DNA from 3 places in the Psychromonas aquatilis genome. Region 1 is predicted to be linked to each of the others. Evidence: predicted binding sites of a transcription regulator. Region 1 holds the regulator's gene; each other region holds the start of a gene.
What was found. The regulator sigma-54, encoded in region 1, starts transcription at its own class of promoters, with help from an activator protein. The targets are predictions, from matches to a motif close to GTTGGCACGNNNNTNGNNT.
Positions count from the first base shown of each region.

Region 2: the regulator sigma-54 is predicted to act here: its motif matches at 2,199-2,217, upstream of glnA (glutamate--ammonia ligase).
Region 3: the regulator sigma-54 is predicted to act here: its motif matches at 3,274-3,292, upstream of V6256_RS14610 (CsbD family protein).

Region 1 covers NZ_JBAKAZ010000008.1:82,188-95,811, forward strand. Annotated here, with positions in the region: gene pykF (pyruvate kinase PykF) at 1-544, shown strand, start outside; gene degS (outer membrane-stress sensor serine endopeptidase DegS) at 853-1,914, shown strand; gene murA (UDP-N-acetylglucosamine 1-carboxyvinyltransferase) at 1,988-3,247, opposite strand; gene V6256_RS03705 (BolA family protein) at 3,268-3,516, opposite strand; gene V6256_RS03710 (STAS domain-containing protein) at 3,526-3,777, opposite strand; gene V6256_RS03715 (MlaC/ttg2D family ABC transporter substrate-binding protein) at 3,774-4,394, opposite strand; gene mlaD (outer membrane lipid asymmetry maintenance protein MlaD) at 4,394-4,864, opposite strand; gene mlaE (lipid asymmetry maintenance ABC transporter permease subunit MlaE) at 4,866-5,654, opposite strand; gene V6256_RS03730 (ATP-binding cassette domain-containing protein) at 5,654-6,460, opposite strand; gene kdsC (3-deoxy-manno-octulosonate-8-phosphatase KdsC) at 6,790-7,338, shown strand; gene lptC (LPS export ABC transporter periplasmic protein LptC) at 7,339-7,902, shown strand; gene lptA (lipopolysaccharide transport periplasmic protein LptA) at 7,889-8,407, shown strand; gene lptB (LPS export ABC transporter ATP-binding protein) at 8,408-9,133, shown strand; gene V6256_RS03755 (RNA polymerase factor sigma-54) at 9,160-10,605, shown strand; gene V6256_RS03760 (PTS sugar transporter subunit IIA) at 10,701-11,144, shown strand; gene rapZ (RNase adapter RapZ) at 11,160-12,002, shown strand; gene V6256_RS03770 (HPr family phosphocarrier protein) at 11,999-12,283, shown strand; gene mgtE (magnesium transporter) at 12,298-13,624, shown strand, end outside.
Region 2 covers NZ_JBAKAZ010000006.1:82,389-96,012, reverse strand. Annotated here, with positions in the region: gene typA (translational GTPase TypA) at 40-1,863, opposite strand; gene glnA (glutamate--ammonia ligase) at 2,321-3,739, shown strand; gene V6256_RS02920 (glutamine synthetase III family protein) at 4,040-6,211, shown strand; gene V6256_RS02915 (DUF4124 domain-containing protein) at 6,440-6,967, shown strand; gene glnL (nitrogen regulation protein NR(II)) at 6,979-8,040, shown strand; gene glnG (nitrogen regulation protein NR(I)) at 8,082-9,482, shown strand; gene recG (ATP-dependent DNA helicase RecG) at 9,559-11,631, opposite strand; gene V6256_RS02895 (phospholipase A) at 11,743-12,621, shown strand; gene V6256_RS02890 (GTPase/DUF3482 domain-containing protein) at 12,635-13,624, opposite strand, start outside.
Region 3 covers NZ_JBAKAZ010000097.1:297-6,326, reverse strand. Annotated here, with positions in the region: gene V6256_RS14615 (membrane-bound PQQ-dependent dehydrogenase, glucose/quinate/shikimate family) at 363-2,696, opposite strand; gene V6256_RS14610 (CsbD family protein) at 3,013-3,204, opposite strand; gene V6256_RS16460 (DUF2061 domain-containing protein) at 3,641-4,036, opposite strand; gene V6256_RS14595 (hypothetical protein) at 4,385-4,573, shown strand; gene V6256_RS14590 (hypothetical protein) at 5,008-5,316, shown strand; gene V6256_RS14585 (2OG-Fe(II) oxygenase family protein) at 5,799-6,030, shown strand, end outside.

The sequences.
Region 1 (13,624 bases):
TCCAACACGTGCAGAAGCGGGTGACGTTGCGAATGCAATCATCGATGGTACAGATGCTGTAATGCTTTCAGGTGAATCTGCAAAAGGTAAATACCCTGCAGAAGCAGTTGCTATCATGGCAAGTATCTGTGAGCGTACAGACAAAACTATCTCAGCAAGAACTGATGATAGAAAATCAACTTTACGTATCACTGAAGCTGTTTGTAGCGGCGCTGTAGATAATGCAGAACAATTAGATGCAGAATTAATTATCGTAGCAACTGGTGCTGGTAAATCAGCTCGTTCTTTACGTAAATACTTCCCATCTAAACCAATTTTAGCATTAACAAGCAACCCTAAAACACGCCACCAACTGGCATTAACTAAAGGTGTTTCAGCTAAACTTGTTGAACAACAGGATTCTATTGAAGACTTCTACAAATTAAGCATGGACCTTGCTAAAGAGTTAGGTTTAGTAACTTCAGGTGATAAAGTTGTTATTGTTTCTGGTGCATTAGTAGCTTCAGGTACAACGAATACTTCTTCAGTACACGTTATTGCATAAATAATAAAATACTGTGTATTTAGCTAATTGATTTTAATCGTTTATTAGCACTAAAAAACATCGTCTTAAGGCGATGTTTTTTTTTGGGTTTTATTTATAAAAAACTAATTCCCCCCTTGCTCTACTTTTCTATATACTGACACTACTCAGCTTAGTTCGCATTGGCATATGCCAAATTAACAATCTCGAATAGATAATAAAGTACTCTACCGACTTTATTCTTCTTCTTTTTTTGTGTTCTAAACAAAACCGTAATTGGGTTGTGATAAATTTTTCTTTAACTTATATGATGCATTAATAAACAATATATGAAACTAAAACTCTATTTAAATTATTTATTGAAGCCAGTTATTTGCGGGTTATTGATTGCTGCAGGTATTCTTTATGGTCCAGTAATATTCAAGAGTTTGACTAAAGAAAGTACACACTTACCAAGTGTAAGCAGTTATTCTGAAGCTGTTAAAAAAGCAGCGCCTTCAGTCGTTAATATTTACTCTCAGCAGTATATAGACTCCAACGTAGGTAAAAAACAACAATTACAACCCACTGGCTTAGGCTCTGGCATTATTCTAGATAGTAATGGCTACATTTTAACTAACCATCACGTAATTGCTCAAGCCGATCAAATATTAATCGCCTTGCAAGACGGGCGATTATTTACAGCCAGTATTTTAGGCAGTGATATCGTTACGGACCTCGCAGTATTACAGATAGAAGGTGAAAACCTACCAGTGATACCACAGAATCCCGACTATACACCTGAAATAGGCGACGTTGTGTTAGCCATAGGCAACCCATATAACCTTGGTCAAACAATTACACAGGGTGTGATCAGTGCAACAGGACGTAGCGGAATGAGTAGTACTGGTAGACAGGACTTTATTCAGACAGATGCTGCAATCAACGAAGGAAACTCGGGCGGTGCGCTGATCAATAGCCGAGGAGAATTAGTAGGAATTAATACATCGGAGTTTTATACCGGTAATAGTAATGTCACTTATGGCATTAGTTTTGCGATTCCTTATCAACTGGCAAAACATGTTGTACAAGGTATTATTGAAGATGGACGAGTTATTCGTGGCTCATTAGGTATCGAAGCAGAAAACTTAGACCCACTACTGGCTCGTTTATGGGGCTTAGAGGCTAAAAATAGCATCATAGTAAAGCAAGTACTTAAAGGTGGGCCAGCTGAAAAAGCAGGCATGAAAAACAATGATATTCTGTTAAAGATTGGTAATGAAAATGCAGCTAATTTAATTGTGACGATGGATAAAATAGCTAAAACTAAGCCTGGCACAACGATAAAAATAACCATTTTAAGGGAAGGTAAAGAACAACAACTTGATGTGACAATTGGTGAGTTACAGTAAACATCTAATAAAGACAAAAAAAGAAAGCAAATGCTTTCTTTTTTATACTTAAAGAATCTTAATAACAACTATATTAAGATTCAACACGACGCATTGTTGCACCTAATGGAATCAGCTTATCTTCAATCGCTTCGTAACCACGATCAATATGATAAATTTCATCAACAATGGTTTCACCATGTGCAATCAAACCTGCAATAACTAAGCTTGCAGAAGCACGTAGATCTGTTGCCATCACAGTTGCACCACTTAATTTATCATTATCACCACAAATTGCTAAATTACCGTCTAATTCAATATTTGCGCCCATACGTTTTAATTCAGGTACATGCATAAAACGATTTTCAAAGATATTCTCTTTAATACGTCCTGTGCCAGGAGCAACCGTATTAAGCAATGTAAATTGTGCTTGCATATCTGTTGGGAAAGCAGGATGAGGAGCCGTTGTAATATTAACGGATTTCAATTTACGATCAGTCATATCAACTTCAATCCAATCATCACCTGTATTCACTAATGCACCAGCTTCTTCAAGTTTAGATAAAACAGCCGTTAACAAGCTAGGATCGGTTTTTACACAACGAACTTTACCACCACTCACCACACCTGCAACTAAGAAAGTGCCTGTTTCAATGCGATCAGGTTGTACTTGATAAGCACAATCACCTAGCTTCTCTACACCTTCAATGACAATAGTATCAGTCCCTGCACCAGTTATTTTCCCGCCCATTCCATTAATGAAATTAGCAAGATCAACAATCTCTGGCTCTTTCGCAGCATTCTCAATAGTCGTAACGCCTTCAGCCAATGCAGCAGCCATCATTAAGTTACCAGTACCTGTCACACTTACTAAGTCCATGTACAGATGACAACCTTTTAAGCGGCCATCAACACGTGCTTTGATGAAGCCATCTTCTACTTTAATAATCGCACCCATTTGCTCTAAACCATGGATGTGCAAGTTCACTGGACGCGCGCCGATAGCACAACCGCCCGGTAATGAAATATCTGCTTCGCCAAAACGAGCCACTAATGGGCCTAATGCTAAAATAGAAGCGCGCATACTTCTTACTAACTCATAAGAAGCAGTATAGTTTTTCACTTCTTTAGCGTTAATATGTACTGAATGCTCAGTTTGACTTGCTGTCGCCCCTAACTCTTGTAACAACTCAATGGTAGTAGAGATATCTTTTAAAAGCGGTACATTGCTTAAATTGATATCGCCTTCAGACAATAAAGTAGCGAATAAGATCGGTAATGCGGCATTTTTTGCCCCAGAAATGGTTACTTCACCATTTAACTTACAGCCACCTTGAATAATAAATTGACCCATGAAAATCCCTATTTAACCAACTATATAAAATGTTTTTGTTTCTGCCATTCATCTGGCGTTAATGCTTTAATTGTTAACGCATGAATTGCATTGCTTGCAATTTCATCAGCCAAAGGAGCATAGATAGCTTGTTGCTTCTTCACTCTACTCATATCTGTAAACATATCGCTTACTGCGATAACTTGAAAAGTATTACCTTCACCTTTCACAATGCATACATCTAGTGTGAGGGCTTTTTCTAACTTTTCTTTAATTATTTCTATATTCATTATAAACCACTATTTTTCAAAAAGATTTTCAACACCATAAAGTGCAGCTAAGACTTTCAGCTTAGCTGAAGCATTGGCTAACAAGATGGTTGGATATTTTGTTTTAATCTGTACTAAATATGCTACGCCAGCAGAGTCAACATTCGTTAGTCGAGACAAGTCTAACGTGGTGACATCTTGATAAGCACTCACTACAGGGTAACGCTGTTCACTGAAACCAGCCAATAACAGGCTTTCTTCAAGCAATAGTTTGTTACTCATGATGTAAACTCATCGTTTTTCTCTAATAACAATTGAATGACTTCATCAATACCTTTATTCTGGATTAACGAGCCAAACTCAGAGCGTTTTGTATCAAGCATACTGACGCCTTCTGCAATGATATCAAATACTTTCCACTCATTGGTTTTCTTGTTTTTACGTAACTTAAATGCGAGCTGAGTTACCTGCCCATTATTGTCGCGCATTCTAACAGGAATACTGACAATTTTCTTATCATTAAAATCACTAATATCAAGTATTGTTAAGGTTTGTTGGTCATACTCTTTTAAGATATGGCCATATGCATTAATAAGGTAAGTTAAAAAAGCATCAACAAAATTACTGCGCTGTTCTGCTGTTGTATTTTTTAAATGTGTACCAACAACGCTATAAGCTGCATATTTGTAATCAAAATATGGGATCAGCTCCTCCTCAATGATAGTTTTGATAATTGTAGGATCGTTATCTAAATTATCCTTTTCTTTGTCTAAACGTTCAAAGGTACTACTAGATAAAGTATGAAGCGCTTTATTAGGATCGGTTAAATCATATTCTTTAGCGGTTACTGAAAAAGAAAATGAATAAATAAGTGCAAAAACATAAATAAATAAACGCATTAGTCGTCCTTATTAATAGAGTAAATAAATTGTCCAATTAGGTCTTCAAGAATCAAAGCTGACTTAGTATCTTCAATTTCATCTCCGTCACCTAACATCTCAATATCTTCATCTACAAAGCCAGGAGTGATACCAATATATTGCTCTCCTAGTAAGCCTGACGTTAAAATAGCCAATGATGACGTTTCTGGATAAAAGCCCTGCTTTTCAAACATAGATAAAGTCACAATGGGAGTATAGTTTTCAACATCAAGTGAAATAGACTCTACACGCCCAACCACAACACCGCCTAATTTTACGGGCGCACGTGCTTTTAAACCACCAATGTTGTTAAAGCTTGCTTTAAGAGTGTAACTGTCCCCTTCTCCTTTAAATGAAAGTCCAGCAACACTAAATGCAAGTACGATAAAAGAAGCAATTGCTGCAACCACAAATAATCCAACCCAAATTTCTAATTTTTTTTGTGGCATTTTAGCCTCCAAACATAATAACAGTTAATATAAAATCCATTCCTAAAACAGATAATGAAGCAAGCACTACCGTTTTAGTCGTTGCCTTACTAATTCCCTGTGCATTAGGGATCACATAGAAGCCATTATATAAAGCAACCCATGTAACAATAAAAGCAAATATCAAGCTTTTAATCATACCATTGCCAACATCAGGCGCGAAATTAACACTGCCTTCCATCACTGACCAAAATGCACCTCCATCAACGCCCATCCAAACAACACCAATCAAATACCCCCCCCAAATTGCTACAAGGTTAAATACCAAGGTTAATAATGGTAAGGTAATAATCCCTGCGATCAGGCGTGGTGCGATAATACGTTTTAAAGGAGAAACAGCCATCATTTCCATGCTCGCTATTTGCTCAGTACTTTGCATCAAACCTATCTCTGCTGTTAAAGCTGAACCAGCTCGCCCTGCAAATAACAAAGCTGCGACAACCGGTCCTAATTCACGTAGTAAAGAGAGTGCCACCATACTGCCTAAACTTTCTTCGGCGGCATAATCAACTAACACATAATAACCTTGTAAGCTCAACACCATACCAATAAATAAACCGGCAGTGAGGATAATCGGTAATGACAAAATCCCTAGGTGATAAATCTGCACCACAGTTAATCGAAACAACTTAGCATGCGGCTTAGTAAATAGGGTTCGACAAAACATTAATGTCGACTGGCCGATACTCTGGATCAGCTGTAACGTAAATGCACCAATAGTTTGTAAAAACGGTGTGATAAATTGTTGCATTATCTATTCGCCTCTTCTAAATCTGTTTGGTAATCATTAGCTGGCATATGAAATGGAACAGGTCCTTTCACTGCCCCAGCTAAAAATTGTTGTAATAACGCATTATCTTTTTGCGCCAATACTTGCTCAACACTTCCTTCAGCGATGATTTTTTTATCGGCAAAAACATAAACGTTGTCAGCTATAGATAAAACCTCATTAACATCATGAGAAACAATAATAGACGTTAAACCTAAAGTATCGTTCAATTCTTTTACTAATTTTAATAAGACATTCATTGAAATAGGATCTTGCCCTGTAAAAGGCTCGTCATACATAATGACATCAGGGTCTAGGGCAATAGCACGAGCTAAAGCGACACGGCGGGCCATACCACCAGACAATTGTGATGGAAGTAAGTCCTTAGCACCTCTTAACCCAACGGCATTAAGCTTCATTAATACTAACGTAGTTAAAAGTTTTTCATCTAATTTGGTATGCTCACGTAATGGAAAAGCGACATTTTCAAAAACACTCAATTCATTAAATAGTGCTCCGCTTTGAAATAACATTCCCATTTTTTTTCTAGCTTGATATAGCTCTTTTTCAGAGCATTGGTGAATTGATACACCGTCAAACAAAACTTCACCACTATCAGCTGGCACTTGCCCTCCGATTAGTTTAAGCAAGGTTGTTTTACCTATACCACTTGGTCCAAGCACTGCCGTTATTTTACCGCGTTCAAACTGCATATTGATATTTTCAAATATCTTTTTCTGTTGGCGCATGAAACTAAGTTGATTAATTACAATGTGTTGTTCAGGCATAATTATACTTTCTCTAAAGAAATTTGAATTAAAGTCGAGACGTTCATTAAGCTAAAAAGCCTAACTAAAATTATTAAATTGGGCTTTTAAAATTGATTTTACCTATAAAAAAGCAATTAATCTAAATTTACATAAATTAACCATTACAATGCGATTCCTACTTATCGATACAAAGGAAGATTTCAAACTAAGTATGCTGCCATAATAAAATCAAAAAGCGGCGTTAATCTCGAAATCTTTGTGTTTAGAAATAAACAAAACTCGCGTTATGGCACGTATTTTGATATTTTTAATTGTATATTTCCTATCATGTTAAAAAGAGTCGACAAATGATTGATACACCCTATGGAAAAATTGATCCTATTGTTTTTGAACAAGCAAAAAAAATAAAATTATTTGTCTGCGATGTAGATGGCGTTTTTTCTGATGGTCGAATTTACCTCGGTAATGATGGTGAAGAATTAAAAGCATTTCATACCAAAGATGGGTTTGGCCTTAAAGCAATCATGAAACAAAATATTGATGTTGCAATTATTACCGGTCGTGAATCAAATATTGTCAAAAATAGAATGCAAGCATTAGGTGTAACACATATATTCCAAGGTAAAGATGATAAATTAACTGTTTATCAATCTTTACTAAAAACATTAAACCTTAAACCAGAAGAAACAGCTTATATTGGAGATGATGTTGTTGATTTACCCGTCATGAAAATGGCTGGATTGGGGATTGCGGTAAATGATGCTCACCCACTTACCTTGCAAGCAGCTGATTTAGTAACGACTATTAACGGTGGTTTTGGCGCGGTTCGTGAAATTTGTGACCTCTTCTTGCAATGTCATGGACAATTATCTACAACTGAAGGTAAAAGTGAATAAATGAATAAAAAACAAAGTATTCCCTTTATTGCATTACTGATTGCATTTACTTTGTGGGTTTATTTTAAGCCAGAAGTAGAGTTGCCTGCATTACCAGAACATCATCCAAGTTATATTGCAGATAATGTAAGAAGTGATCATTTTGATCAATTTGGCTTTAATGACTATCGTGTTTTCGCTGATAAGGCAACAAACTATCCTGAACATGATATTACTGAATTTGTTCAGCCTAAAGTCATTGTGTACAATAAAAATGATGACACAGGCGAAGTCACTGTATGGCAATTGACCAGTTTAACTGGCACGTTAAAAGAAAATAATAATTTACTTTTATCTGGTGATGTTCTGGTTAAAAATCTAAGTGAAGATCAAGTCGTACAAACGATGTCAACAGAAGAAGCCGTAGTGATGCTAGATACAAAAGTAATAACGAGTGACTTAAAAGTGACCTGGACCGGTCCTCAAATGCGTCAAGAAGGTGTCGGTCTATGGGCATCCTTGGTAGAAGAAGAAATGAAACTAAATTCAAACATTAAAGCGGTGTACTTAAATGAACCTAAATAAATTAGCCCTTATACTGACGACATCTTTGTTTAGCAGTCACCTTTTTGCTTTAGAATCTGATTACAATCAGCCTATTCACATCTCTTCAATGCAGCAGCAAGCCAGCCTAAAAACCAATAAAATAGTGTTTACGAAAGATGTCTTACTGACGCAAGGTACGATCAAGTTAACTGCTGACAAACTTACCGTGATAAGAGGTGAGCAACCCAATCACGAAGTAATGATTGCTGAAGGTAATGTAGCAACCTTTTATCAAACTCAAGATGATGGTAAACCATTTGATGCTGAAGCAAAAAATATCGTTTATGATGTTGCAAAAGGTAAAGTAACTTTAACCACTAATGCACAAGTAAAACAATTAGATAGTCAGGTAAATGGATCAAAAATTGAGTACTACTTAGACTCGCAAGAGTTAAATGTAAACTCTAGCCAGACAGAACGCGTTAAAACCATCTTTTTACCCGCTCAATTTGAAAAAGATAAAACAACATCAGGAAAAAAATAAATGGCTGAATTACGCGCGACAGGCTTAGTTAAAAGCTATAAAGGACGTACAGTTGTTAACGGTGTTGGTTTAACAGTTAGAACTGGCGAGATTGTTGGTTTACTAGGCCCTAATGGCGCTGGTAAAACAACTTCATTCTATATGGTAGTTGGTTTAGTAAAACAAGATGAAGGAAGTATTGTCATTGACGATGAAGATATTTCCAGCAACCCGATGCATATTCGAGCTCAAAAAGGGATTGGATACTTGCCTCAAGAAGCCTCTATTTTTCGACGTTTAACCGTTACCGATAATATTATGGGGATACTGCAAACTCGTAAAGAATTAACACAAGCTCAACGAGATGAAAAACTTAATACATTATTAGAAGAGTTTCACATCACACACATCCGCAACAATAAAGGGATGAGTTTATCTGGTGGTGAGCGACGCCGTGTTGAAATCGCGAGAGCACTTGCAACTGAACCTAAGTTTATTTTACTAGATGAACCTTTTGCAGGGGTCGATCCTATCTCTGTAATCGATATTAAAAATATTATTCAACAACTGCGTGATAGAGGATTAGGTGTATTAATTACCGATCACAATGTGCGAGAAACATTGGATGTTTGTGAGCACTCATACATAGTAAGTCATGGAGAGATTATTGCCGTTGGCACTCAAGATGAAATACTAGCGAATGAACATGTAAAACGTGTTTATTTAGGTGAAGGGTTTAAACTTTAAGTTAAGCGCTAGGAATAAATGCTTTGATGAAACAAGGACTACAGTTGAGGATGGGTCAGCAATTAGCAATGACCCCCCAATTACAACAAGCAATACGGTTATTACAGCTATCGACTCTTGATCTACAACAAGAGATTCAAAATGCTTTAGATTCTAATCCCCTTTTAGAACAAGATGACCAAACAGGGACTGAGGCAACGGTTAAGGAAGTCGATAGTAGCCAGGTTGATACGTCAGAAGCGATCACACAACAAGAATTCTCTGAGGATTTACCTGTAGAACAAGAGTGGGAAGAGTCATATAGTGCCCCACAAATAACAGGCACCTCCTCTAATGCAGTGGCATATGATGGTGAAGATACTGTTTATCAGGGTGAATCATCTACATCATTACAAGATCATTTAATTTGGCAAATGCAATTAACACCGTTCAGCGAGACGGATCAAATAATAGCAATGTCTATCATCGATTCGATTGATGAATCGGGTTATCTAACAACTGATTGTGAAAGTCTGTTAACGAGTTTAAAAACAGAAATAGATGAAATAGAACTAGATGAGATAGAAGTCGTTTTAAAACGCATTCAACATTTCGACCCATTGGGGGTTGCAGCTCGTACTACAAAAGAATGTTTACAAATCCAACTCCGCCAGCTTCCAGAAGATACTCCGTGGCGTGACGAAGCCATTACAATACTCGAAGAATATATGGATTTGTTAGGCAATCGAGATTATCGAACACTTGCCCGCAAAAGCAAATTTAAAGAAACGCAGCTTTCGGAAATAATGCGCCTAATTCAAAGCTTAGAGCCGCGTCCAGGCAACAGTATTGAAACAAGCACAACACAATACATCGTACCTGACGTGTATGTTAAGAAAGTTAATGGGCAATGGAGAGTGTCATTAAATCAAGACTGTGATCCTAACTTATCTATTAATCAACAATATGCAAATTTATGCAGTAGTAATATTAGCAAAACAGACTCACAGTTTATTAAAGGCCATTTACAGGAAGCTAAATGGTTTATTAAAAGCTTAGAAAGCCGCAATGAAACACTATTAAAAGTATCAAACTGTATTGTTCAACAACAACAAGCATTTTTTGAATATGGTGATGAATCAATGAAACCCATGGTTTTAAATGATGTTGCTTTTGAAGTAGATATGCACGAATCCACAATCTCACGTGTGACTACACAAAAATTTATGCACACTCATCGAGGCATATATGAGTTGAAGTATTTTTTCTCAAGCCATGTGACAACTGATGGTGGTGGTGAATGCTCATCGACTGCAATACGCGCTTTAATCAAGAAATTAGTGGCTGCAGAACCGGCAAACAAGCCATTAAGTGACAATAAAATAACAAAATTACTAGAGGAAAAAGGTATTCAAGTTGCGCGACGTACGATTGCTAAGTACCGAGAATCATTAGGGATTCCGCCATCAAACCAGCGCAAACAATTACTTTAGATTTTGATATGGAATAATTTAAGTGAGATTAACTATAGTCATTTATTGCTAACCTGTTAAACTCTCGCGTCCATTAAAAACAGTTAAAATTTATTATGAAAATATCTACTCTATTAAATAAAGACTCAGTATTTAGTCACGCAGTTTGTGCAAGTAAGAAAGCTGCATTAGAAAAAATTAGCATTGTTGCTGCTGAAAAATTAGCATTAAACTCTCAAGACTTATTTGAAAGTTTAATTGCTAGAGAAAAAATTGGATCAACAGGTGTTGGTTCAGGGATTGCTATTCCCCATGTGAAGATTTCTCGTGAGCTACCTGCAACAGCTATTTTTTTACAATGTGAAACGGCGATTGATTACGATTCATATGACGGTAATAAAGTAGATATATTATTCGCAATCTTTGTGCCTGAAGATCAATGCAAAGAGTACCTTTCTGCGTTATCAGAAATTAGTCAGAAGTTACTTGATAAGCAATTTCTTCGTCAATTACGTAATGCAGAAGACAATCAGCAATTATTTGAGTTATTAACCCTATAAGTAAAAGGAGTGCATATGAAGTTAATTGTTATCAGTGGGCGCTCTGGCTCAGGAAAAACAATTGCCCTCCATGTACTCGAAGACTTAGGTTATAACTGCATCGATGGCGTTCCGTATCAATTATTAGGTCAATTAATTGATACGTTAGATCCTAAAGATAACAAGGTCGCTGTCAGTTTAGATGTTCGTAATATGCCTGCGAAAGTTGAAGAGATTGAGCAACTCATTGTAGGCTTACAACAAAAAGTTGAATTAGAAATCATCTATATTGATGCACTAACCAGTGAATTAATACGTCGTTATAGCGAAACACGTCGCCTCCACCCACTTTCTAGGCAAAAACTCTCATTATCTCAAGCATTAGATTTAGAAAGCGAAATGCTAATGCCATTAAAATCAATGGCAGCCCTCTCTATTGATACAACGTCGTTATCTGTACATAACCTAAATGAACATTTAAAAATATATTTGCAAGGCTCAACAAAAAGCAATCTGCTTATTATATTTCAATCTTTTGGCTTTAAGTACATACATCCTGAAGATGCTGATTACATTTTTGACGTACGCTTTTTACCTAATCCATATTGGGAAAAAGATCTGAAAGCTTATTCAGGAAAAGATAAATTAATACAAGACTATTTAAATTCATTTTCAGTGGTTAAAGAAACCATTATAAATATAGAGAATTTATTTTTAAATTGGTTACCTCATTTAGAACAGAATAATCGTAATTACGTCACCATTGCCATTGGTTGTACTGGTGGTCGCCACCGTTCAGTTTATGTTACAGAACAGATAGCAGCACGATTTAAACATAAATATCAAATACAAATAGAGCACAAATGCTTAAAGGAGTGACCCCATTGGATATAATTACGCAAACAATTACAATAAAAAATAAATTGGGTTTACATACTAGAGCGACAATCAAACTCGTCGAGTTAGTCAATGCATTTGATGCACAAATCACCATTACACATAATGGCAAACAAGCCGATGCTGGTAGTGTTTTAGGTTTATTGGTCCTAGAAACTTGTTTAGGGCAAGAAATCGAGATAGCAGCACAAGGCCCGCAAGCACAAGAGGCAATGCTTGCTGTCACAGAACTCATCGAGAATAAGTTTTTAGAAGAAGAATAAAATCAGGAGCTAGGATGCTGGACAAAAATAAAAATGACAATACCCAGCTACGACTTCAAGAAGTTAAAAAGGCGATAGAAAATGGCCGCTTTGTATTAGCTCGTAGTATTCTAGATAAAATGCCAGCCAACGATGTTGCTTTTCTTTTAGAATCCTCTCCGCCAGCTAACCGTAAAGTACTTTGGAACCTAACTGATCACGACCAACATGGTGAAATTCTAGAAGAATTAAATGAAGATGCAAAAGATGGCATCATTAATTTAATGGGTACGGATAACTTAGTTGCTGCGACAGAAGGAATGGAAACTGATGGCTTAGCGTACGTATTACGTGGTATTCCAGATAGTGTTTACCGGGCTGTACTAGAACAAATGGACGCCCAAGATAGACAGCGTGTTGAACTCGCTCTAGCCTTTCCTGAAGATACCGCTGGCTCAATGATGAATACAGACACAGTGACCGTACGTCCTGATGTCACAATTGAAGTGGTATTACGTTATTTACGTTTAAAAGGCACCATCCCAGATACAACAGATGCTTTATATGTCGTTGATACTGATAATAAATTATTAGGCGATGTCTCTTTATCTACACTGTTAACCGTTGCGCCTTCTTCACTTATTAAAGATGTTATGAGCCATGATACCGTTGCCTTAAATGTGTTATTAGAAGAAGCTGAAATTGCCAAGCTATTTGAACGTCATGACTGGGTTTCTGCGCCAATCGTCGACGATAATAATCAACTACTAGGCCGAATTACCATCGATGATGTTGTTGACCTTATTCGTGAAAATGTTGAACACTCGATGATGGGGATGGCAGGGATGGATGATGATGAAGATACCTTCGCTCCTGTCCTCCCTAGTGCTAAAAGACGAACAGTTTGGTTAGCAGTTAACTTAATGGCAGCATTTATTGCAGCTTCTGTCTCCAATATGTTTGAGGCAACGTTAGAGCAAGTCGCAACCCTTGCCGTGTTAATGACAATAGTGCCAAGCATGGGCGGTATCGCAGGGAACCAAACATTAGCATTAGTTATTCGAGGGATTGCTGTAGGGCATATTAGCAGTAGCAACACACGCTGGTTAATAGGTAAAGAAGCCGCAATAGGGTTACTCAATGGTTGCATTTGGGCCATTCTTGTTGCTACTGCAGTCGTACTATGGAAAGGAGATATACAGGTTGGTTATATCATCGCTGGAGCAATGTTTATCAACTTATCAATAGCCGGTATTGCTGGTGTCTGTATCCCTTTATTAATGACAAAATATAAAATAGATCCCGCTCTCGCTGGCGGTATGGCGTTAACAACTGTCACAGACGTTATTGGTTTATTTTCAT
Region 2 (13,624 bases), on a different contig from region 1:
ACCTTAATATTAGAAAGTTAAGTACTTTAACTAAACGAACTAACCTTTCGCAGGGCGAGCTGCACGTTTACGTTCGTTCTCTGTAAGTAGTTTCTTACGAATACGAATGCTTTCTGGTGTAACTTCTACTAATTCATCAACATCAATAAACTCTAACGCTTGCTCAAGAGTTAGTTTAATTTCTGGTGATAACGTTTGTGCTTCATCTGTTCCTGATGCACGTACGTTAGTAAGCTGCTTACCTTTAACACAGTTTACTGTTAAATCGTTAGCACGGTTATGAATACCGATAATTTGACCTTCATATACTTCTGTACCGTGACCTAAGAATAGGCGACCACGATCTTGTAAGAAGAATAAAGAGTAAGTAACCGCTTTACCTGCTTGGTTTGATACCAATACACCATTTTGACGTTGACCAATTGTACCGCCTTTATGAGGACCGTAATGATCAAAGCTATGGTATAGAAGACCAGAACCAGAAGTGATTGTCATAAATTCAGTTTGGAAACCGATTAAACCACGACTTGGAATCATAAAGTCTAAACGAACACGTCCTTTACCATCTGGAATCATATTAGTTAGTTCCGCTTTACGGATACCTAATTGTTCCATGATAGAACCTTGATGCTCTTCTTCACAGTCAACTGTCAATGTTTCCATTGGCTCATGTAGTTGGCCGTCAATTATCTTCTCAATTACTTCAGGACGAGATACAGCTAATTCGTAACCTTCACGACGCATGTTCTCGATTAAGATACCTAAGTGTAATTCACCACGACCTGATACTTTAAATTTATCAGGATCTTCAGTTTCTTCTACTTTAAGTGCAACGTTATGTACTAGCTCTTTATGTAGACGGTCAAGAATGTTACGTGAAGTAACGTATTTACCTTCTTTACCACAGAATGGAGAAGTATTTACTTGGAAAGTCATTGTTACTGTTGGTTCATCAACAGTTAAAGGAGGCATTGCTTCAACATTGGTTTGTGCACAAATTGTATCAGAAATTTTAAGTTCGCCTAAACCACTGATTGCAATGATGTCACCCGCTTCTGCAACTTCAACATCATGACGCTCAAGACCTAAGTAACCTAATACTTGGCCAACTTTACCTTTACGTTCTTTACCGTCAGCACCAACAATAGTAACTTGTTGATTAACTTTAACTTCACCACGTGTGATACGACCAACACCGATAACACCAACATAAGAGTTGTAATCAAGTTGAGAAATTTGCATTTGGAAATCGCCTTCGCGATCCGCTTCTGGTGGCGCAACAGTATCAACGATAGTTTGGAATAAGTCTTCCATGTCATCTTTTTGCTCGTCCATATCAGTACTTGCCCAACCATTTAATGCAGAAGCATAAACAACTTGGAAGTCTAATTGGTCATCAGTTGCACCTAAGTTATCGAATAAATCAAATACTTGATCCATTACCCATTCAGGACGTGCACCTGGTTTGTCAATTTTGTTAATAACAACAATTGGTTTTAAACCATGTGCGAATGCTTTTTGTGTAACGAAGCGAGTTTGTGGCATTGGACCATCAACTGCATCAACAATAAGACAAACACTATCTACCATAGATAGAATACGCTCTACTTCACCACCGAAGTCAGCATGTCCAGGAGTATCTACGATATTGATATGGTAATCGTTCCATACGATTGCAGTGTTTTTTGCAAGGATGGTAATACCACGTTCTTTTTCAAGATCGTTAGAATCCATTACACGTTCTTCAGAACCACCGCGTGAATCCAATGTACCAGACTGCTCTAACAATTTATCAACCAATGTTGTTTTACCATGGTCAACGTGAGCAATAATGGCAATATTTCTTAATTTATCTAACGACATGATGCGCCTCAAAAATAACTTACTATTAAAAATACCAATTAAATAAAAGTAGACGAATCTATTTTTATTTAATTGGTATAAAAAGAATTAGGCAATAAAAACACAGAAAGTGTTCTAGCCAAATGTGCGCACATTGTAAACATAATTTCAAAAATAGAAAGTTTTAAGTCGATCACAGTTAGCGAAAATGCCCAAAAATGAGAAATAAACAGGATATACTGACCGCTTATTGAAAAACGCACCAAAATAGATGCAAGAAGCACCAAATCGGTGCAAAAATAATTTATAGTTCCATTTTGAAAGTGAATGATCTAGGTTATAGTAGGGTTCATCAAGTTGGCATAATATTCGCTGCGTGATAAATAATTAAGCTTACAATGATGGCAAATCATATTTGATTTATAAAAATATTGATTAGCGTCGTAATAATTTCCGATGTCAAATGAGGTTCAACAACATGTCTGTACAAACAATCCAAGACGTTTTAACTCTTATCCAAGAGCAAGAAGTAAAATTCGTTGATTTACGCTTTACTGATACGCATGGTAAAGAGCAACACGTTTCAATTCCACACCATCAAGTAAATGAAGACTTTTTTGAAGAAGGTAAAATGTTCGATGGCTCTTCAATTGCTGGTTGGAAAGGCATTCAAGATTCAGACATGGTATTAATGCCTGATCCTGCAACTGCTGTACTAGACCCATTCACAGATGACATGACGCTAAACTTACGTTGTGACGTATTAGAGCCAAAAACAATGCAAGGTTACGACCGTGACCCACGCTCTGTTGCAAAACGTGCTGAAGCTTACATGCGCTCTACTGGTATTGCTGATACTGTATTATTCGGTCCAGAACCTGAATTCTTCCTATTTGACGATGTTAAATACGGTAACAGTATTGCTGGTGCTTTCTACTCAGTTGATGCGAAAGAAGCTGCTTGGAACTCTGGTACTTCTTATGAAGATGGCAACACAGGTCACCGTCCAGGTATCAAAGGTGGTTACTTCCCAGTTGCACCTGTTGATTCAGCTCAAAACATCCGTTCTGCTATGTGTTTAATCATGGAAGAAATGGGCTTAGTTGTTGAAGCACATCACCACGAAGTAGCAACAGCTGGTCAAAATGAAATCGCTTGTCGTTTCAACACAATGGTTGAAAAAGCAGATGAAATCCAAATTTATAAATATGTTGTTCATAACGTAGCGCATGCATACGGCCAAACAGCAACGTTTATGCCTAAGCCTTTAGTTGGCGATAACGGTTCTGGTAACCACTGTCACCAATCATTAGGTAAAGATGGCGTGAACTTATTCTCTGGTGACCAATACGGTGGTCTTTCTGAGATGGCACTGTACTACATCGGTGGTATCATCAAACATGCTAAAGCACTAAACGCATTTACTAACTCATCAACTAACTCGTACAAACGCCTAATCCCTGGTTTTGAAGCACCTGTAATGCTTGCTTACTCAGCAGGTAACCGTTCAGCGTCAATTCGTATTCCAATCGTACCAACTGCTCGTGCAGCACGTATCGAAGTACGTTTCCCTGACCCAACAATGAACCCTTACCTAGGTTTCGCTGCGATGTTAATGGCTGGTCTTGACGGTATTAAAAATAAGATCCACCCAGGTGAGTCTCTAGATAAAGATTTATACGATCTACCTAAAGAAGAAGCTGATGCAATTCCACAAGTTGCTGTTTCTTTTGAAGAAGCACTAGCTGCACTAGACGCGGACCGTGCATTCTTAACAGAAGGTGGTGTATTCTCTGATGAAGGTATTGACGCATTTATCGAGTTAAAAACTAAAGAGTGTGAAGCAGTATCTCAAGCAACACATCCTAAAGAGTTCGATTTATACTACAGCGTATAGTTTAAAAATTTAAACATTACGTACTCAATAAAAGGCCGCCATTGCGGCCTTTTTTATTATCTAATAGACAGTAAACTGCTTATTCCCTGTAATAAAAAGCCTATAACATTTACAAAGCAGCTTAAACAGTCATTCACTAATCTGGATTTAAGATATTATCCGTCTTCCTAACTGTAATTATTCAAAAAAACTAAAGTTGGTCTAACTCTTGCTTTCTAAGTTATATATTTTTTATTTATACATTTAAAAATAACATGGCTGCTAAACGCAGCGCCTTTATATAGAAGCAAGGAGCATCACATGAGTGGAAATCAAGTCCGCCTTCAAGCAATTGAACAAATTACTAACCGTGCACCAAAAGAGGTCGTTCAAACTGAGCCACTAAATCAAATCTGGGCAACTGATGTTTTTAATTTAGCAAAAATGGAAGAAGCAGTATCAAAAAATGCTTTTAAAGCGATCAAAAAAACAGTGAAAACTGGTGAAGCTTTAGATAAAGCAACTGCAGACATCATTGCAGCAGCAATGAAAGATTGGGCCTTAGCAAAAGGCGCAAAATTTTTCTCTCATGTTTTCTATCCAATGACAAATATCACTGCTGAAAAGCATGATGCATTCATTCTAACGAACTCTGATGGTAATGCTATCAATGAGTTCACTGGCAGCTTACTTATTAAAGGCGAACCAGACGGTTCATCTTTCCCTAATGGTAGCCTACGTATGACTAACGCCGCGCGTGGTTATACAGCATGGGATCCAACAAGCCCAGCTTACATCCAGCATACTGCAAATGGCGCAACACTGATGATTCCAAGTGTATTCATGTCTTGGACTGGTGAAGCACTAGATAAAAAAATCCCATTACTTCGCTCTAATTCAGCAATGAATGAAGCAGCACAAAAAGTACTTAAATTAATGGGCGAAGAAGAAGTAGCAGCACTTGATTCAAGTTGTGGTCCAGAACAAGAGTACTTCTTAGTTGATGAAAACTTTGCTAACGCACGTCCAGACTTACTATTAGCAGGTCGTACATTATTTGGTGCGGCTCCAGCTAAAGGTCAACAATTTGATGATCACTACTTCGGTGCAATCCCAGCACGTGTACAAGTGTTCATGCAAGATTTCGAAGACAAACTATACAAGCTAGGTATCCCAGCTAAAACACACCATAACGAAGTTGCACCAGGTCAGTTTGAAATTGCACCTTACTACGGCGCAGCTAACGTTGGTGCAGATCAACAACAATTGTTAATGACAATGATGAAGCAAACAGCTAAAGAGCACGGCTTCCTATGTCTATTACATGAAAAACCATTCGCAGGTGTAAATGGTTCAGGTAAACACGTTAACTGGTCTGTTGGTAACAGCACACAAGGTAACTTATTAGATCCAGGTAAGACGCCACATAAGAATCTACAATTCTTATTATTCTGTGGTGCAGTTATTCGTGGTGTACATAAATTTGGTCCATTACTACGTGCAGTTATTGCTTCTGCAGGTAACGATCACCGTCTAGGTGCTAACGAAGCGCCACCAGCGATTCTTTCTGTTTACCTAGGTGACCAATTAGAAAGAGTATATGACGAAATTAAAACAGGTAAACTAACAACTTGTACTCAAGGTGGTGAAATGGATCTGGGTCTTTCTCAAATCCTTAATTTCGCACGTGATCCAGGTGACCGTAACCGTACTTCTCCATTTGCATTTACAGGTAATCGCTTTGAATTCCGCGCTGTAGGTTCAGAGCAGTCTGTTTCAGGTTCTCTAGTTGCAATGAATACAATGCTTGCTGATTCACTAAACTGGATTGCTGAGAAACTAGAAGTTGCTTTAGAAAAGCAAGATAAAACGGCTGCTGTAATTACTGTTCTTAAAGAATTAATGGAATTACACGGTAATGTTGTATTCGGTGGTGACGGATATTCAGAAGATTGGCATACAGCGGCAGTTGAAGAACGCGGCCTGAAAAACATCCCAACAACAGCTGATGCTTTACCAGCATTTAAATCGCCTGAAGTTATCGAGCTATTTGAAACAACAGGTGTTTTATCACCAGTTGAATTAGAAAGCCGTTACGAAGTTTATGCAGAACAATACAATTTAGCGATTGAAGTAGAAGCTAAATTAGTTATTGATATCGCTAAAACTAAAATTTACCCAGCAGCAATTGCGTATGTTTCAGAGTTAACGCTAGCCTCTGCTTCAACACTAGATTTAGGTATTGAATTAGACTCATCAGTTGCTAAGTCAGTAGCAGAGCATATTAATGGTCTATTAGCAGCAACAACTAAGCTTGAAGCTGAAATTGCTAAACATGACTTTGCAGATACCGAAGCGCATATGCGCCATAGTGCTGATGTAATTTGTCCATTAATGGCTGAAGTACGTGAACACGGTGATGCACTTGAATTATTAGTAGCGGATGAATTATGGCCTCTACCTAAATATTCAGAAATGTTATTTATTAAGTAATATTCAATAATAAAAAGACCTTGGTGGCTTTCTCTTGAGAAAGCCACTTTTTATAAAATAGTATTATCGTCATTCATATGATGATTAATCACTATTCACAATAAAATGAAGGAACGATAGGCATCAATTAATTAAACATATTTTTTTCTCTATTACCTACCAGATCAATAAGCAGTGTAATAAACACTATACTGTTAATAAATCAGGCTAATATTGAAAGGAAGTATGATGAAAGATATCGTTACTTATTTATCAATGTTATTGTTTTTAACGTTGGCTTCGGTAAGAGTTCAGGCAGAAATTTATCATTGGGTTGATGCTAATGGTAACAGTCACTTTTCAGATATTGCCCCCTTAATAGGTGCACAAAAAATATCTATTGAAAAGCAAAACTTAATGTCTACAAGCAAGAACCAACAAACAATACAATTGAAGCAGAACAAAACAACAGAAGTCACTCAAGGTGAATACAGTATCAAGATACTTTCACCCAAAGAAGATATAGCAATACGTAGTAATAATGGCACTATAGATATCAATGTAGACATAAGGCCAGAACTAAATAACAACCAATTATTACAACTATTTATAGATGGTGTAGCATTTGGTAAATCACAAAAATCAACAACAATTCGTGCATTAAATATTGACCGAGGCACTCATCAGTTACAAGTGAAACTATTAGATAATGAGGGCAATATATTAACTAAGACACAAGTTGTTACTGTTCATTTACAACGAGCAGCTATTAAATAGATTGTAGGACTATGTTAAAAGAACCTTGTAAAGAACTTGCTTTTACCTTTCTCGAAGAAGCGCAAACCGCTTTTTTGGTTTTAGATACCTCTTTAAAAGTGATCTACACTAACCCAGCAAGCGAGCATTTACTCTCACAAAGCAAGCAAAGGTTATATGGGAATTACTTAAAAACCCTCGCAAAACAATATCATTTCTCTTCAAAAATTATAGAGGAGTTACTTGTTGACCAATCTTCTTTTACTGCAAATGAACTGTCTTTATTAATTGATGGTCAGCCTATTCTGATTGATTTAAGCGCAAACTATATCATTATCAATTCAATATCTTACGTATTGATCGAAATGCGCTGCATTGAACATCAAAAGCGTATTAGCCAAGTACATTATCAAGAACACCAACAAAAAGCGGCACAGGAGCTTGTTAGAGGCTTAGCCCATGAAATTAAAAACCCATTAGGTGGTTTGCGTGGTGCAGCACAACTGTTAGAGGCTGAACTGCCTAGTGCAGATTTAAAAGAATTTACACAAATCATTATTGAACAAGCAGATCGATTAAGTGCGCTTGTTAATAGATTATTAGGACCACAAAAAGTAGGCACAAAAAGTATTCATAATATTCACTCTGTCTTAGAAAGTGTTCGTAAGCTAGTTAATTTAAATTTACCACAACACATTAAAATTAAGATGGACTATGATCCAAGTATCCCAGATTTTGAAATGCAACCAGATCAGTTGCAACAAGCTCTATTAAACATAGTACAAAATGCAGTACAAGCTTTACAAAATGAACCTGGTGAACACACTATTACGCTGCGTACACGTGCCGCGACTCAAGTTGTAATCAATGGATTATCACAACGCTTATCTACAGAAATAAAAGTAATTGATACCGGTCCTGGGATCCCTGAGCACTTACAAAGCACCCTCTTTTACCCAATGGTTACTGGACGAAAAGACGGTACAGGGTTAGGTTTATCAATCGCACAAGAATTAATTAAACAACATTTTGGACGTATAGAAGTTGCCAGCCAAAAAGGTAAAACAGAGTTTTCTATTTATTTACCAATATAATTTTGAGCCATGCAATAAAAATAAAATATTAAGGATGAACAATGACAGCTTGGATAGTAGATGATGACCATGCCATTCGCTGGGTCTTAGAACGAACATTAAAAGCTGAAAATATAGAGCATGCAAGCTTTCCAGATGCAGAGTGTTTATGGCAGCAATTATTAATTGAACAACCTGAAATAATTATTTCAGATATTAGAATGCCGGGTATAGATGGTTTAGAGTTGATGCAAAAAATTCATCAACGCTATCCCCTTATTCCGATCATTATTATGACGGCACATTCAGATTTAGACAGCGCAGTTAATGCTTATCAAAGTGGTGCATTTGAATATTTACCTAAACCTTTCGATATTCATGAAGCAACGGCACTTATCAAGCGTGCACTAAATCATAGTAAGGAGCTAAAACAACAAAAGAAACCGACTGCACAAGCCATTGCAACCCCTGAAATTATTGGTGAAGCACCGGCAATGCAAGAGGTTTTCCGTGTTATCGGGCGTTTGTCTAGCTCTAGTATGAGTGTATTGATCAACGGTCAATCAGGAACAGGTAAAGAACTTGTTGCCCATGCGTTACATAAGCATAGCCCGCGCAAAAATGAGACCTTTATTGCGCTTAATATGGCAGCGATCCCAAAAGAATTGATAGAAGCTGAATTATTTGGTCATGAAAAAGGCGCTTTTACAGGAGCTGCTGCAAATCGACAAGGTCGCTTTGAGCAAGCTGATGGAGGCACTTTATTTTTAGATGAAATCGGTGATATGCCTTTAGACGTACAAACGCGTTTATTACGCGTATTAGCGGATGGGCAATTTTATCGTGTTGGTGGCCATCAAGCGATTAAAGTAGATGTCCGTATCATTGCTGCAACCCATCAAAATTTAGAGCAAAAAGTACAAAGTGGTGACTTTCGTGAGGATTTATTCCATCGCTTGAATGTGATCCGTTTACAGTTACCTGCACTAAAAGAACGCCGCGAAGATATACCACTACTAGCGAATCACTTTTTGCAGATTGTTGCCAATGAATTAAATGTTGAAAGTAAACAATTAACTAAAGCAACCATTAATTACCTCAGTGGCCTACCTTGGCCTGGGAATGTTCGACAACTTGAAAATATTTGTCGTTGGTTAACTGTAATGGCCAGTGGTCAAGAAGTTCATATCAATGATTTACCGCCTGAGCTAGGAGAGCAAGAAACACCAGATCAGGGCAATGCGCCAGAGCAGTGGCAAGATAGCCTAAAAAAATGGACTGATACACAACTTAAAAATGGTGAAACAAATATCCTAGGGCAATTATTACCTGAATTTGAAAAAATAATGCTGCAAAGTGCCTTGAAACATACGCAAGGCAAAAAACATGAAGCAGCAAAATTGTTAGGCTGGGGACGCAATACACTAACGCGCAAACTAAAAGAACTTAACTTAAACGATTAATTAATACTTTTATAATCGCCCTGTTTCAGCTTAATGCTAAATAAAAACCTAATTTTCTGATCAGAATTAGGTTTTTTTATACTTGCGCATAAACAGGTTTATCACCTAGCCAACGGTCCACTAATGGACGAATATATTCAGGGTGAGCGTCAATTAAAGCTAATGCCAGTGATTGTACTTGAGGAATTAAAGCTTGGTCTCTCAAGAGATCTGCAATTTTCATATCTGCAATGCCAGTCTGTTTTGTTCCTAATACCTCTCCTGGTCCTCTAATCGCTAAATCTTGCTCTGCAATATAAAATCCATCATTACTTTCTCGCAACACATTTAATCGTTTTAAAGCAGTTTTAGATAATGGGTATTTGTAAAGTAATACACAATGACTAGCGACCTTTCCTCGTCCTACACGCCCACGCAACTGGTGTAATTGTGCTAAGCCTAACCTCTCAGGGTTTTCAATGATCATAAGGCTAGAATTAGGAACATCTACACCAACCTCAATAACGGTTGTCGCAACCAATAAGTCTAACTCACCCGCTTTAAATGAATCCATTACATATTGTTTTTCCGCTGCTTTCATTCGCCCATGAACCAAGCCAATACGTAAATCAGTCAAAGCCAGCTGTAAATTATTGGCGGTATCTTCTGCTGCTTGGCACTCTAACGCTTCTGACTCTTCAATCAAGGTACATACCCAATAAGCCTGCCTGCCTTCCTCTTTACACGCTTTATAAACACGCTGAATTATCTCTTCTCGTCGAGAGTCGGCCAATGCAACCGTTTTAATCGGTGTTCTGCCCGGCGGCAATTCATCTATTACAGAAACACTTAAATCCGCATAGGCTGTCATAGCAAGCGTTCTAGGAATGGGTGTTGCGGTCATGGTTAATTGATGTGGAACCAAACCATTATTAACGCCTTTTTCGCGTAACGATAAACGTTGATCAACACCAAAGCGATGTTGTTCATCGACTATAATTAACGCTAAATTATGAAAAATAACGTTCTCTGAAAATAAAGCATGAGTGCCAATCACCATTTGTGATAAGCCTAAGGTAATATTTTCAACTTGATTACGTTTTTCTTTTACTTTCATTTTTCCAGATAGCATCCCCACCCGCACACCTAATGGCTCAAACCAACTTTGGAAGTTTAATAGATGTTGTTCTGCTAGCAGCTCTGTTGGTGCCATTAAGGCAACCTGATATCCAGCCTCTATCGCAGTTAGTGCCGCTAATGCTGCGACCAATGTTTTACCCGATCCCACATCACCTTGTACTAAACGCATCATAGGTAGCTCAAGGTTTAAATCTTGTTGAATCTCAGCATTAACTCGATGTTGTGCTTCCGTTGGAGAAAACGGTAAATTATTCAATAACTGTTGCGACAACACTCCAGGTGCATTCAATACGGGCGATTTATGCTGTTGTGCTTGCTCTCGTAATGCCAACATACTAATTTGTTGCGCTAATAACTCTTCGATAATTAAACGTTGTTGAGCAGGATGAGTTCGCTCTTCTAATTGCTCTATGCTCGCTGACGGAGGTGGACGATGTATCGTCATCAATGCATCAAATAAACTAATAGGGTGCATCAGTAACGAGGTGGGGATTAACTCTTCAACTTGGTTTTGTTGTAAGTGTTGTAATGCTTGCTCTGTTAATTGGCGTAAACTATTTTGCTTTAAACCCTCAGTAGTCGGGTAAATAGGTGTTAGCACCTCCTCTACGGAACTCGATGTGTTTTCTGCCACTAATGAATATTCTGGGTGAGTCACCTCAAGGCCTTGATAACCGCGCTTAAATTCGCCAAAACATTTTATCCACTGCCCTTCTTTAAAACTGTTTTTTTGAGCAGCATTGAAGTGAAAAAAGTTTAATGTAGCGATCCCTTCCCCATCACTTATTTTACACTTTAAAATACGACGTTTACCAAATTGAACCTGACAGCTAACGACTTCACCTTGTATGCTAACTTGCATACCATCTTTAATATCTTTAATTGCATAAAGTCGAGTGCGATCTTGATAATGCAACGGCAAATGAAACAATAAATCTTCGACTGTATTTAAGCCTATTTTGCTCAGCCTTTCTGCAACCTTTGCTCCCACACCTTTTAGTGCAGACAAAGGTATTTTACTTAATTTCATTTACTACCTCTGTTAACTATTATTCATTTAATACGTAATGTATAAACCACTAAAGGTGATTATAGGTTAATATAGGCGATTATCACTTAAGTTTTTGTATAAGGTAAAAGAATGTACTTACTCATATTAATAACGCTATTTTTTAGCACCGGTATATTCGCTGAGAGTGAAGATATAGAGCAAAATGATGTTGATGTTATCGAACAACGTGCTGAAGATGAATCGACAGTAGAGGGTCTCGAATTCTCTATTTTAGCGCATAAGCCTAACTACATCTTACCCCTGTATTATAATGACAAAATACAAGGCTATGATTTATACCAAGGTGAAAGTAATGATAGCACACCACAACGCAACGAAATAAAGTACCAAATTAGTATCAAATTACCGCTCTTTGACCATATAGCAGACCTCCCGATTTCAGGTTATGTTGCTTATACTCAAGTCTCATTTTGGCAGGCATACGACACTAAAGGCTCAGCTCCCTTTCGTGAAACAAACTATGAGCCAGAAGCCTTTCTAGTATGGGATACAGATAAGAAGCTAGCAGCAGGTTGGGAATTTAAAAGCGCTTCATTTGGTTTTACTCACCAATCCAATGGACGTAGCGAGCCTTCCTCTCGAAGTTGGAATCGCCTGAATGGTAACCTAGTTTTTAGTAGACAAAATCTTGTTGTCAACGTCAACCCTTGGTACCGCTTCTCTGAATCATCCGATGATGACGATAATCCTGATTTATTAGATTATTTCGGACATGGTCAAGTAATGCTTGCCTACAAGCAGGATGATCACGTTTACTCACTGGTCAGTCGTAACAACCTTGAAAGTGGCTTTAGTAAAGGCTCATTGAAAGCTTCATGGAGCTTTCCTTTATACGGACGAATAAAAGGCTACATCCAAGTATTTTCCGGTTACGGTAATAGTTTAATTGAATACAATGAATACACTAATACGGTGGGTTTAGGGATCGCCGTCACTGACTTTTTGTAATCAGTAACGAGGATTATTCATCTTTAGGGATTATTTCATTATTTAAGCTTTGCACAATTTCATCGATTAATTGTTGTTTTTTACCTTTAAATGAAGGCTGATCACTATTATTTAAAGACAGCCATTGAGGGTGATGACGAGCCTTACTTAGCCATTTATTCCAGCGTTTGGGTAACGGTTTCTCATCACTCGTAGTGTTAACCAATGACATTTTGGTAAAACTAGCATGACCACGCTGTTGTAATGCACTTAATAAGTTAAGCTGACGCGTCCATAAAACTTGTAATGTTGTATCGTCCGCACAAAGGTAACGATAACCTGTAACCTTCGCATGGATTTCATCATAATATCGTTGTTTGACTCCCCACAGAACGCCCATTACCCCACCGGCAACCGCTGCGGCGCCCAAGGTCATTCCAGCAGCCACTAAATCAACGGCAACACCAACACCGGCTCCTTTTACGAAGTCGCCGCTGACCTTAGAGCTAAATTCTTGTAGATGATCTGAAGAAAACAGGTCCAATTCCCATTTACCTTGCTGTATAGGCAACTCATATTGGTCAATATCTTGTTGTTGAAACTGGTAGAGGTTTAATAGTTGATTAAGTGTTTTGGTTTCTAATTTGCGCATTGTTGATTGCAATTTTTCACTGAAAAGCTCAATACTTTTTTCATCATTATCAGCTTTAAAACGGCATGCGGCAGACTCTACAAGTAATACTGCGATAAGTTGCTGAGCAGCTGTGGCTCTCTCTTGCCATTGTTGTTTTCGTTGCGCAATTAAAACATCGAGTTGTGCCTCGTACTGAGATAATAACGTCTGCATCTTTTGATAGATTTTTAGTTCATCGGAGAATTTAAATACCACGCTATCAAAACTCACAAACGCATGTAGGTTTAAACGCGCGAGTTGTGTCGTCCACCCCTTCACATCTGCATCATCAGACTCTATAAAGTTAAGTACCGGTATAATGGGCTTAGCCGCATAACTTAATATTTTTAA
Region 3 (6,030 bases), on a different contig from region 1:
ACAAGTTCATTAATCTTACTTCACACCCACAAATTAAAAACATAATTAGCATTCGCTAATGGCTCCCATGCGCAAGATTCATGAATTATTTAAAAATTAGCATTACTTTTTTAGTTTTAGAGGCTTGAAAAGAATATTCGTTAATTTCTCTGATGATTTGAGCCATCATATTTAGGTCTGTTTCATATTTTAAAATATTTGGCTGTCCATAAACTTAGTCCATAAACTTATTATAAACTTAGTCCATAAACTTACCAGTCCAGAAACTTATGTTAGGTAGATGTGTTTTTGATGAAGTATGGGATCGGGTAAGGCTAAACCTAACCCAATATTATTGGATTAGATTTAGCAGGTACTAGTGGTTATTTTTTTAGTTTATAAGCAACAACATAATCGCCAATTGTTGTGCCAATAGAACCATGACCGCCTGCAACTTGGACGACCATTTGTTCTCCTTTACTATTTAAATAAGTCATAGGAGTGGCTTGTCCGCCTGCTGGTAATCGTGCTTTCCACAATTCTTTACCATCGGCTAGATTGTAAGCTCGTAAATAATCATCAACGGCAGCTGCCATAAATACGATGCCGCTATCGGTAATAATTGGACCTCCAATGCCGGGTACACCCATTTCAATTGGCAGTTTAAATGGCGTCATATCTTCGATCGTACCATTTTTATGCTTCCAAACGGTTTTACCTGTATTAAGGCTTGCCCCTGCAACAAATCCCCAAGGTGGTTGTTGGCAGGGAATGCCTAATGGAGAAAGGAATGGTTTTAAGTCGACAGCATAATCAGCGCCTTCATTTGAGTTAACGCCTTGCTCTCCTTTATTTGAATCACTTAAATCAAGTCCTTCTTTAGGAATTAATGTAGACGTAAAAGCAAGATACAAAGGCATTCCAAATAACTGCTGACGTTTAGGATCGACCGCAATACTGCCCCAATTGAAAACCCCAAAATTACCTGGGTATATAATCGAACCCTGTTCTGATGGTGGCGTATAACGGCCCTCATAACGTAATTGCTTGAAGTTGATTCGGCAAATTAACTGGTCGAGCGGCGTTGCTCCCCACATATCCGACTCTGTTAAGTTTTCAGGTTTAAAGGATAAAGCAGAAGTTGGTTGCGTTTTAGCGGTGTGATCGCCAGCAATCGCACCTTGCGGAGCAGCCTCTTCGGTGATTGGAAAGATAGGCTCGCCTGTTGCTCTATTAAGCACATAAATATCGCCTTGTTTAGTTGGGATCACTAAAGCGGGTTGTTTTCCGGTTTCAGTGTCTAAATCCAATAAAGAAGGTTGTGCAGGGGTATCCATATCCCACAGGTCGTGATGAACAAACTGTTGCACCCAAGCAACTTGGCCAGTTTTCAAGCTTAATGCCACAACCGATGTTGCATATTTTTCTTCAGCAGGCGTACGATAAACACCTAGTTGATCAGGCGTTCTATTACCCATTGGAAAATAAGCGAGTCCTAGCTCCTCATCAGCACTGGCCACTGACCAGCTATTGGGAGAGCTTGTTGCATATAATTCATCTTCTGCAATGGGTTCTGTTTTATATGGCATACCTGAATCCCAGTTCCATACCAATTCACCAGTTTTCACGTCATATGCGCGAATGACACCAGAAGGGGAGTTAATATCGTAATTGTCATTGACTGAACCGGCCACGATAACAACACCACCTGTAACTAATGGGGGTGACGTTGAGTAGTAATAACCAGATTGTTTAAATGGCATATTGTGCATTAAATCTAACTCGCCATTTTCTGCAAAGTTAGCACAACGAGCACCTGTTTCAGGGTCAACAGCGATAAGTCGTGCATCTGATGTAGGTAAAAATAATTGTGCATCACATTGTAATGAACTTAAGTTTTCTGAAGGTGTTGATACCTTTTGGACGGCAGAAAGTGGTTTGCTATCACTAGGTGGTAAATAAGAAACACCACGACAAGTTTGATGTTGACGCTGACTTTCGGCGGGTACTTTGGCGTTGTAAATCCACTGTTCTTCACCGGTATCTGCATTTAAAGCAATAAGCCAGTTATGCGGCGTACAAAGATAAAGTGCGTTGCCTATTTTAAGTGGCGTTGCTTCATAAGTGGTTTCGCCTACGTCTTTAGGTCCTTTTTTATCACCGGTTTGATATTGCCAAGCCAATTGTAATTGATCGACATTCTCTGGTGTGATCTTGTCTAAAGGAGAAAATCGTTGTCCTAAATTGCTTCTACCGTAAGCATTCCAATCACCGTCATCTACATCACTTGAGAAAGGTATGCTAACCGCACGCGGTAATTCACCTTCTACTGTTGTCGGAGAGGTCACCATTAAAGGGGAAAGGGTTGTGGCTGCAGCTGCTAACCAGACGGGTAATAAAAATATCCAACCGCGACGATGCTTGCCAAAAGCAATTAAGAGGAGAGGGATGGCTAAAATCAGGAAAAGTCCCATTCTAGTTGCCAGTGGCCACCAACTGAGGCCTGACTCAAGAATTGACCAAACCAATGTCGCCATTAAAAAGATAGCGTAAATAAAGTTAGCATAGGCATGTTTTTTACGTAGTAATAATGACACTGCGATAAGTGCTACCCCGGCTAAGCAATAATATAAGCTGCCACCCAATGCAATTAGCCAACCGCCGCCAAGCAATAAGGCTAATCCTATAATAAAAAATAATACTGATAAAATGATCATAAACACTATCCTTATCTTTAGTGACCTTTAAATACAGGTAAAGTATGTTGATAAATGTGCTTTAGTTAATTGTTGTAATGGTGTTTTGAGTGAGATTAGTATTTTCGTGACTGATTTTACGAAAAAATAGCGTGGTCAACTAACATCGACTTAACTCAGTTTTTTAGGTTTTGTTGTATTTTTGTACTTTTTTGTAGTTTGATAAGCATAAAATTTCCTTTTAATAAAAACAGCACTTCATTGTCTTAACTGAAAAAAGGGCCAATTGAATTGGCCCTGATTAGGTTATTTAAAAAGTTAAATAAACGGTTGAGACCTATGAGACTGTTTTATTAAACTCTTTTTCTGCTTCATCTTTTTCCATGCCATATTTTTCTTGCATTTTGCCCTGGAAGACTTCTAGGCTACCGTCAATTTCTTGTAAGTCGTCATCTGTTAACTTACCCCATTTCTCTTTGATAGTACCTGATACTTGTTTCCACTGACCTTTCATAATGTCGTTATTCATAATATAGCTCCTTAGCTAGTCTGGATAAATGCAATATAGTGATTGCGTCAATGTTCTCAGTAGATAACGATACAAGTTGTGTGCCAAAAAAATAAGCTATTGATTTATAGTTATATTTTTTGCGGGCTAAAGTAGGCGGTATTTTTTCCCTGTAACTATTACAAGGGTGATTGAAAGGTTTTCATGTAGTTTGTGATTAAAGAAAGAAGGGGCGTAGTGATATTAAGCAGGGCTCTATTGTAACGATTTGGATTTTGTTTATCTAAACATCTGGGTATCCAGCAATTTCGGGTGATTTCGTACTGCACATTCAGTATTGTTTATATTAAAAGACAAAAAGCCAATAGGGGGGATCTTGGCTTTTTGTCAAACTAGTGCACTCTGCATGCATATGGTTATTGGTAAAGCTGCTCAGTTATTGGCTGAGCATACTTGTTTATGCGCATACAACTTGTTGGTTATGATTATGCTTGTTCGTTTTATTAAACCATGCTTTTTCGTGGAAGAAGTAAGCAAAAGAGTTAATTGCAGGTTCAATCGTTGCCATTAATCCACCGAGGAAAGCATCGCCTGTTAAAGCGTAAGTCACTAAGAACGCAACATTAAAATGTATCACTGCAAAACTAATTGTTTTCACTTTAGTCATTGACTGACGTTTTTTTAGAAAAGGAAAGTGTTCCCATGCTTTTTCATGTGCATAAAAGGCCACAGTATTAATTGATGGCTCTATCATTGCGATTAAACTACCTAATAAAAGGTCGCCTGTTAATGCATATGCAACAATTGTCGCAATACTAAAGTGAATCATTGCAAAAGTAATTGTCTTAATCATAGTGCTATCCTTTGTGTCTTGTTTGGTTTTAATATTTTGGTTGGTTTGTTTCTGTAGTTGTATTATTGATAATTGTTATCATTAAAGGAAATGGTTTGTATCTATAATTTTGATAGGTTTTAGCTTTCACTGTATTGGGGGTTGATAGTTTTTGTTGTGATTTTGCTGTTTGAATATAACGTATATGAAGGTATTGTTTATTTAGTCAACATATCAACAGAGTCGTTCACGGCAATAATAAATGTAGTCAAAGTGAGCGCCAAAGTCGCTAGCTTTTATATTGTTGTATTTGATCTGTTGGATACATGATGTAACTATTATAAAAAAGTAAAACATTGAGGGGAGAAGATGGACATTATCTGGGTTTTAATTGCCTTGTTTACTGCACTTACTTTGTTAGTGGTGCTGGTGGAGCGTTATGCCAAGCCAATGAGTGCAAAGAAACAAGCAAAATACAGTAAAATTTTACCTATATTAATATTTGTTATGCTCATTACAGCATTAATAAAACAAGTATTTGAATCTGGTTATCTATAATACTCTTTCTACATTGATTATTTAGCTGTTCAGTTATCGTAATCTATGTGGTGATATAGATGTGCAGAGTTGTTTCTCAGAGTATTAACTTCCATTTTCGCTCGTTGAGCGCCTAAATAGTTGAAACATCGTTTTATAGCCTGAAAAATCAAGTTTCGTTGTGTGTCCTACCCATGAGGAAAAATAACCAATACAGAGCATGCATAGCTTAATTAGTTCGTGAACTATGTTGATGTATAACTACCTTAATTCCTTTGTAGATTTAAAGAATAGCGCTTCGTATTTTTGAATTGAGTTTTAAATGATTGATATAGTTGGTATCAGTTTATGTTACTTTATTCTGATGAATTAATAAGCCTGAATACAAACGATGTTTTTTATATTGGTTTTTAGGTTATTAAAAGAAATTAACAAGCCATTTTTAAGGATTAAAAGTGAAAGTAACGTGTCCCAATTGTCAAGAAAAACTAACCCCAAAAGCGATTAAAAATATCAATAAAAAAGGTATCTATGTAGCAAAGCAATGCCCATCTTGTGAGAACTGGTTTAGTTTAAGTAAACCATTAACTATCCTAAAAACTCTTGGGATCTCATTATTACTATTAACCAGTTTATTAAATATGTTTGATATTAAAAGTGAATATAGCCTTGTATTCTCAGGCATCGGCTTCGCAGGAATTTTAGTCGCAATATTGATTACCTTTTTAGGTAAAAATGAAAAAGTAGATAAGCCTGTAGTCTAGTGAAAAACTGATATTGAACTGTTCGCTAACTTAATTTACTAAAGATGGTTGATTCAAAAATTCAATGATGAGAATTGAATTAGTTGCACTGAGTAAAGTTTTATTGTAACTATCTGATCTTATTTATTTAAATGTATGGGTGTCCAGTTTTATTGGTGAAGTGCTGGACACCCAAACCTTTTTTAGTTTTAAATGTAGCTGGTTCAGAAAATTCAATAAGAAGAAGAGGTGTGGTTATATTGAGCTCAGTCTTAGTATTAACTTAAGGAATGCTGGTGAAGTGCTGGACACTCAAACCTTTTATAAACAAATTCAATGTATTATTTGTATTAGAAAGTTATTAAGTATTCTAGATAAGAAAATTATCAAGGTATTATTTAATGAGTTATTTGGTTATATCTCATCGCATTTTGATCTTGCTAAACAGGGTCTTTATAAAGTGGCTTCATGCTAGAATATGTAGGTTAAAGTATGGAGATAATATGATTGAAAGCATTAAAAACAAAACAATTCTTTATAGTAAGATATTTTCGATAAATCTAGTTACTTATCCTATTAATCATAGTGTTAGGGCACACGTTGATAATGTTCAAAAGGGGCGTTATTACAAACTTAATTTTATATTGGTGCAACCTAAAGTAGGTGGTGTATTTAAGTGTACAAAATGCATACTTAATTTATTTAATCGCGTGTATTTATTTAGACCAGATAAGT